One region of the Motilibacter rhizosphaerae genome, then DNA from elsewhere that is predicted to be linked to it. Evidence: riboswitches for the same ligand, from Rfam matches in the RefSeq annotation. Region 1 holds a riboswitch; each other region holds the start of a gene.
What was found. A riboswitch is a leader RNA that binds a small molecule or an ion and turns the genes downstream of it on or off. The one in region 1 is predicted to bind cyclic di-AMP.
Positions count from the first base shown of each region.

Region 2: another riboswitch for cyclic di-AMP. It lies ahead of EV189_RS21030 (transglycosylase family protein); the one in region 1 lies ahead of EV189_RS03450 (C40 family peptidase).
Region 3: another riboswitch for cyclic di-AMP. It lies ahead of EV189_RS14345 (C40 family peptidase); the one in region 1 lies ahead of EV189_RS03450 (C40 family peptidase).

Region 1 is NZ_SGXD01000001.1:760,943-763,191, reverse strand. It holds gene EV189_RS03455 (Gfo/Idh/MocA family protein) at 1-427, opposite strand, end outside; gene EV189_RS03450 (C40 family peptidase) at 457-1,038, opposite strand; cyclic di-AMP (ydaO/yuaA leader) riboswitch at 1,044-1,201, opposite strand; gene EV189_RS03445 (NAD-dependent epimerase/dehydratase family protein) at 1,405-2,172, shown strand; gene EV189_RS03440 (glycosyltransferase) at 2,097-2,249, opposite strand, start outside.
Region 2 is NZ_SGXD01000004.1:370,021-372,269, forward strand. It holds gene EV189_RS16710 (SpoIIE family protein phosphatase) at 1-106, opposite strand, end outside; gene EV189_RS16715 (universal stress protein) at 272-676, opposite strand; gene EV189_RS16720 (DUF3072 domain-containing protein) at 843-1,079, opposite strand; cyclic di-AMP (ydaO/yuaA leader) riboswitch at 1,306-1,452, shown strand; gene EV189_RS21030 (transglycosylase family protein) at 1,469-2,134, shown strand; gene EV189_RS20335 (CehA/McbA family metallohydrolase domain-containing protein) at 2,166-2,249, opposite strand, start outside.
Region 3 is NZ_SGXD01000003.1:769,404-771,652, forward strand. It holds gene EV189_RS14340 (histidine phosphatase family protein) at 1-120, shown strand, start outside; gene EV189_RS14345 (C40 family peptidase) at 253-1,161, opposite strand; cyclic di-AMP (ydaO/yuaA leader) riboswitch at 1,164-1,324, opposite strand; partial or broken gene EV189_RS14350 (metal-dependent transcriptional regulator) at 1,549-2,229, opposite strand.

The DNA.
Region 1 (2,249 bases):
CGACGAGCGCCTGCAGCGTGCGGAAGTCGGAGTCCCAGCGGCGGTTCTGGTAGACGGTGAGGGCGACGCCGCGCTCCTCGGCGAGGTCGACGAGGCGCTGGCCCTCCTCGCTGGTCACGGCCAGCGGCTTGTCGACGACGACGGGGAGCCCGGCCTCGAGGGAGCGGGTCGCGAGCTCCGAGTGGCTGCGGTTGGGGCTCGCCACGACCACGCCGTCGTAGGACGCCGCGTCGGCCAGGACGTCGTCGGCCGAGCCCAGCACCCGCACCCCCGGCAGGGACGCCTCGGCCCGGGCCGCGCGCTCCGCGTCGCGGGTGACGACGGCGGTGACGCGCAGGCCCGGGACCGAGGAGATGACGGGGGCGTGGAAGGTCGAGCCGGCGAGGCCGTACCCGAGGACCGCGATGCGCAGGGGGTCGGAGGACATGCCCCCATCCTGCCGCCCGCGGCAGGGGCCTAGAGGACCCGGCCGGCGACCCAGCTGCTCGTGCTGATGCGGGTCAGCGCGACGCCCTGGCCGGGCTGGCGCGCGTGCCAGATCCGCCCGTGCCCCGCGTAGATCGCGACGTGGTAGACGCGACCGCCGTGCTCGAAGAAGACCAGGTCACCGGGCTGGATGTCGGCCTTGGAGATCTTGTGCGAGCGGGAGTACTGCTCGCGGGAGGTGCGCGGCAGCGAGAGCCCCGCGTGGCGCATGACGTAGCCGGTGAAGCCGGAGCAGTCGAACGAGCGCGGACCGGTCGAGCCGTAGACGTACGGCTTGCCCTTGAGGCCGGAGGCGGTGCGCAGCGCGACCTTCACCCGCTTGGTGTGCAGGGCGAGGCGCTGGGCGTCGGCCGCGCGCTGGATCGCGTGCTGGCGGACGGCGGGGACGGAGACGCTGGCCTTCGGGCCCTTGGCGGGCTGGGTGACGGCGGCGGTCGCGGCCGAGGCGGAGCCCGCGGCGGGGACGAGGACGCCGAGCGTCGAGACGACGGCGAGGACGAGGACGGCGGCACGGCGCAGCAGCGCGTGCCCGCCAGAGATGGCGCGCAGCAAAGAGGAAGCCCTTCCAGCACGCCTGCGAAGTGAGCTGTCGGGTTCGGGACTGGAAGTGCCCCGGCCGCGTGGTGCGGCTTCACCCCGAGCCGGCGGCCTGACGGCTGCCGGCGATCTCCGTGCGGAGTGGGTCCCCCGCTCCTGTCCTCTGCGTCTGACGACCACCCACCCGGCCGGACAGGACTCGGCGTTGCCGGGGTGGGGACCGGCATGGTGCCGGCACGTATGACTACGGCAGGTTAGGCGAGGGACATGAGGGAAGTCGGGTCCTGCGGCTGTGGCGATCGTCACCCGTTGCGGGGACAACGGACGCCTCCCGCTGGTGCATCCGCACGCCCGAGCGGCACGGTGCGCGAGCATGGAGGGGTGCCCGCTGCCGTCGTCGTCACCGGTGCCCGCGGCCGCGTCGGCCGGGCGCTCGTGCCGGCGCTGGGCTCGGGCGTCGTCGCCCTCGACCTGCCCGAGCACGACGTGCGCGACCTCACCGGACTGCTGACGGCACTGCCCCTGGGCTGCGCCGTCGTGCACCTGGCCTGGGACATCCCCGGTGAGAACTACGACACGGGCACGACCGACCCCGACAACCTGGAGATGGTCCGCACCGTCCTCCGGGCCGCGGCCGAGCGGCGCGCACGGCGGGTGGTGCTCGCCAGTTCGGTGCACGCCGGAGGGGTCCGGCTGCGCCGCCCGTGGGAGCGCCGGCTGGCGCCGGACCGGGCGGGGGACCCGGCCACGCCGTACGGACGCAGCAAGGCGCGCGCCGAGCAGCTCGGGCGCGAGGCGGCCGCCGGAGGGCTCGAGGTCGTGGCGCTGCGCCTCGGCGGGGTGGCGCCGGCGCCGCTGGAGGACCCGCTCGAGCGCAGCCTCTGGCTCAGCGAGCGCGACCTCGTCGCCGCCGTCCGCGCCGCGCTCGACGTGCCGGTCGTGCCGGGCGGCTGCGCCGTCGCGTACGCGGTGTCCCGCAACCCGCGCGGGCTGCACAGCACGCGCAGCGTGCTCGGCTGGCACCCGCTCGACGGCGCGCCGCGGCGCGTGCGGGGGGCGGCCCGGCTGCGCCGCTACGCGCGGGCCCTGCGCTCGAGCACCTCCGCCACGGACGCGGCCACCAGCGGCGCGACGGCCGACGTCGAGTAGCGCTCGCCGACGAGGGCGTGGGCCTGCGCCCGGAGCGCCTCGCGGAGCCCGGCGTCCGCCCGGAGCCGCAGGACCGC
Region 2 (2,249 bases), on a different contig from region 1:
GCGCCTCGCGCACGAGCGTGTCGAGCAGCGCCGAGTCGGTGAGGTCGAGCGCAGCGGCAGCCGCGGCCGCCGCCGACGTCCCCGTCACCTGGCCCTCGCTGGCCACCGCCCACCCCCGCTCCGCTGCGTGCACCCCTGCACAGCCGGCACTCCTCCCGCTGCGGGCACGCAGCCCGCACCGACGACGCCGGTCCCGCGTCGTGCCGTCACGCTAGCGCTTCGCGGCCGTCCGGACGCGCGATGCGACCGGATGCCCCCGTACGGCGGACGCTCAGCGGTCCTCCTCGCCCGCCTTCACGGCGAGGACGGGGCACGGGGCGTCGAGCAGGATGCGCTGCGCGTTGCTGCCGAGGATGAGCTTGCCGACCGGGGTGCGGCGGCGCAGCCCGATGACGATGACGTCGGCGCCGACCTCCTCGGCGATGGCGATGAGCTCCTCGGAGGCGTCGTGGCCGCGCACGAGCGTGCGCACCTCGTGCTCGATGCCGGCGGCGCTGAGCGCCTCGCCCACGCGCGCGAGCTCCTCCTCGTAGCCGCCCCCGGGCGCGTCCGAGGGCGCGTCGGGGACCGAGCTCACCACGACGAGGCGCTCGCGCTGGGCGCGGGCGTCCTCGGCAGCGCGGCGCAGCGCCGCACGGCCCTCGGGCTTCGGCACGTAGCCGACCACGATCGTCACCGCACGCTCTCCTCCCTGCGGGCCGCCCGCAGCGCGCCCGGCCCTCGCGGACCGGTAGCGGGAGACGCTACCGGTCGGCTCCCGGCCGCGCCCGGACCGCTCCTCGCGGAGGGGCGGTCCGGGCACGGCGAGCCGCGGGGCCACGTCCGGGGGGCGCCGGCCCTCGTCAGGAGGCGCCGCGCCCGGTCTCCTGCTGGAGCCGGTCGATCTGCTCGCTCGCCTCCGCCTTCGTCAGCCCCTCGGGGGCCTCCTCGCCCGCCTCCCGCGCGAGCGTCCCGAGGTAGCTCTCCTGGGCCCCCGTCGCGGGCTCGCCCCCGGTCACCCAGTCCTCCGGGTCCTTCTCCGCCGAGCGCGCCGCGGCGTCCCCGGTCGGCCCGCTGGTCCCTGCTGCTCCTGCTGCCACTGCCCCTCCTGGTGGGTGCGTCGTGCTCGTCGTGGTGCCCGTGCGGGCGGACGCCGGGCGGCGGTCCGCCCGCTCCAGCTGACTACCCGCGGCCCGGCGTGCGTACACCTGTTCGACACCCGCTCGGGTGGAGCTGCTGGACGCGCCGTGACCCGTCCGTTACGGTTGGCCTGCCCCACCTGTCGGCGGGGCCCTCGCGCCGCGCCGAGTCCTGCCCGGGCACGAGGCCACGTCCCACGGGCAGGAGCGGGGGACCCACTTCCCGGGTCCCGAGGTCGTCGCGCGAGCGGCGGCAGAGGGGTCCTTGGGGTGAAGCCGCGACCAGCGGCCGGGAGCAGTTCTCCTCCCGAACCCGACAGCTGACCTCGCAGGCGCGCCGGAGAGCACACGTGCGTCCTTCGCGTCCCCTGCGCGCCTACACCGGCCGCCACCGCGCCCCCGTCGCGTCCCCCGCCTCCCGCCTCGCTCCCCCGGCCGTCGCCGTGGCCGCCGGCCTGGGCATCGCGGGAGCGACGCTCGCCGCGGGCGGCACCGCCAGCGCGGCGACCCGCAGCGTCTCCTCCCGGGCCGCCAGCGCGACCGTGCACCACACCCCGCTGCTGTCGCTGCACTCGCACGGGTCCGCGGTGCGCTACCTCCAGTCGCGGCTCGGCATCGCCGTCGACGGCCGCTTCGGCGTCCGCACCCAGGCCGCCGTGCGGGCCTTCCAGCGCAGCCACGGCCTGCGCGCCACCGGCGTGGCCGACAAGTGGACCTGGCGCACGCTGCCCAAGGTCAAGCACGTGTCGCGCGACGAGGTGCGCCCCTCCACCGGTGCCGAGGGCCTCAACTGGGCCGCGCTCGCGCGCTGCGAGGCGGGCGGCAACCCGAGGGCCGTCAACGCGGCGGGCTACTACGGGCTCTACCAGTTCGACCTCGGCACGTGGCGCGGCGTGGGCGGCTCCGGCCTGCCGACGGACGCGAGCGCCGAGGAGCAGACCTACCGCGCGCAGCTGCTCTTCAAGCGCCGCGGCGCCAGCCCCTGGCCCACCTGCGGGCACCTGCTCTACAGCTGAGCGGGCTCGCGCCCGGCCGGGTCCTCTCCCCCTACGCGGGGGCGGTCCGCCAGGGACTGGCGTACGCGACGGCGCGACCGCGCGGCGTCCAGCCGGCCGCGTGCGCCCGGGCCTC
Region 3 (2,249 bases), on a different contig from region 1:
CTGCCGCCGAGCGAGGGAGCGCACCTGCGGCTCGACACGGGGACGGTCTGCACGCTCGGCACCGAGCACGGCCGGCCCGTGCTCACCGGGTGGAACGTCCCCGCCTGCGCCTGGGGCTGACCCCCGGCAGGGACGCCTGCGCAGCCCCGGAGACGCGCTCGCCCCCTGCCGGAAGGGGGGCCGGCAGGGGGCGGGGGCGGGTCCTGAGGAGGAGCCGCGGACGCAGGCGCGCAGGGAGCGCGCTGACGACGACTAGGCCACGCGGCCGTACGAGACCGAGCTCGTCCAGGCCTTGTGCAGCCCGACGCGGGTGCCCGGGTGCTGCGCCTCGTACCAGTAGCCGCCGCCCGCGTAGATCGCGACGTGGCTGACCCGGCCGCCGCGGCTGACGAAGACGAGGTCGCCGGGGCGCACCTGCGAGCGGCTGATCCGCTGGACGCGGCTGCGCATCGCGGCCGACGAGTGCGGCAGCGCGATGCCGAGCTGGCGGTAGACGTAGCTGACGTAGCCCGAGCAGTCGAAGCCGCTGCGGGGCGAGGTGCCGCCGTAGCGGTAGCGGCCGCCGGCGTTGGCGCGGGCCGCGGCGAGGACCAGCTTGCCGAACGCGAGCGAGCCGGGCGTGCCGTCGAGGCTGACGCTGCGGATGCTCGCGCGCTTCGCCCCGGCGACGCCGAGCGCCCGCCACGTCGCCTGCGTCACCGTGCCGGTGACCTGGAGGCCCGACGCGCGCTGGAAGCGGCGCACGGCCGACGCGGTGGCCGCGCCGTAGGTGCCGCTCGGGCGCACACCGAGGCGGCGCTGCACGAAGCGGACCGCGCCGCCGCGCGAGCGGGTGTCGAGGAGGGGGTGCGCGGCGACGACCGGGGTGACGGTCGGCCGGGCGCGCAGGAGGCTCGCGGCCGTGGCGCGGACCGCGGCGTGCGCCGGGGTCGCGTGCTCCACGTGGGCGGAGCGGGAGCTCGCGGCGGAGGCGGTGCCGGTGCTGCCGACGGTGCCGGCGATCGCCGCAGCCGCGACGGGCAGGGCCGCGACGCGCGCGGCGGTGCGGCTCGGGGCAGCGGGCCGGCGGTGGGCGCCCGGCCCGCGGCGCTGCGCAGGGACGGTGGCACGTGCGGCGTCCAGGGTCGACGAGGGCACGTCGAGGTCCAGGGCAGCGTTCAACGCATGTCCTTCTCCGACGCCTGCGAGGTGAGCTGTCGGGTTCGGACGGGGAAGTCGCCCGGCTGCAGAAGCAGCTTCACCCCTAGGACGCTGTCGCCAGCGCCCGCCACACCTTGGGTCCCCCGCTCCTGCCGTGCGGTCGTCGAGACGGCCACGTCCCCTAGGCCAGGGCAGGACTCGGCGTCCGACCGGGGACGCCTCCCCCGGGAGGAGGAGGCGAACCGGAGATTACGAGAAAGTCACGATCGGCGCTACCCCTTCGAGGCCTGAGCCGCGCACGGAGTGGCGTACGTCACGTCACCCGGCCGGCGCAGGGTCGATCGTCCGCGCGTAGGAGGCGACCTCCTCCGCAGGGAGGACGACGTCGGGCCGGGTCTCGCCGGGGACGGCGACGAACACGTGCAGCCCGTCGGCGCGGTCGAGCTCGGCGCTCTCGCCCCCCGACCCGACGAGGAACCCCTCGCCGGTGGCGCGCACGGTGACGACCGCTCCGGGGCGCAGCCCGATGCGCCGCATGGTGGCGAGCAGGTCGGGGTCGGTCTGCACGGGCTCGCCGATGCGGCGCACGACCACCGAGACGGTCTCGCCCTCCACCGCGGCTGCGGGCAGCGGCACCACGCCCTGGCGGAACTCCTCGTGCGGGTCCTGCTCCCCGAGCTCCTCGAGCCCCGGGATCGGGTTGCCGTACGGCGAGTGCGTCGGGTGCTCGAGCAGGTCGAGCAGGCGCCGCTCGACCGCCTCGCTCATGACGTGCTCCCAGCGGCACGCCTCCTCGTGGACGTGCTCCCAGTCCAGGCCGATGACGGAGACGAGCAGGCACTCGGCCAGCCGGTGCTTGCGCATGACGCGCACGGCGGCGGAGCGGCCGACGTCGGTGAGCACGAGCCGGTTGCCCTCCCCGAGGCCGACGAGCCCGCCGCGCTGCATGCGCGCGACCGTCTGGCTCACGGTCGGTCCGCTCTGCCCCAGGCGCTCGGCGATGCGGGCGCGCATGGGGGGCACGCCCTCCTCCTCGAGCTCGTAGATCGTGCGGAGGTACATCTCGGTCGTGTCGATGAGATCGCTCACCCCTCGATTGTCCCTGCCGG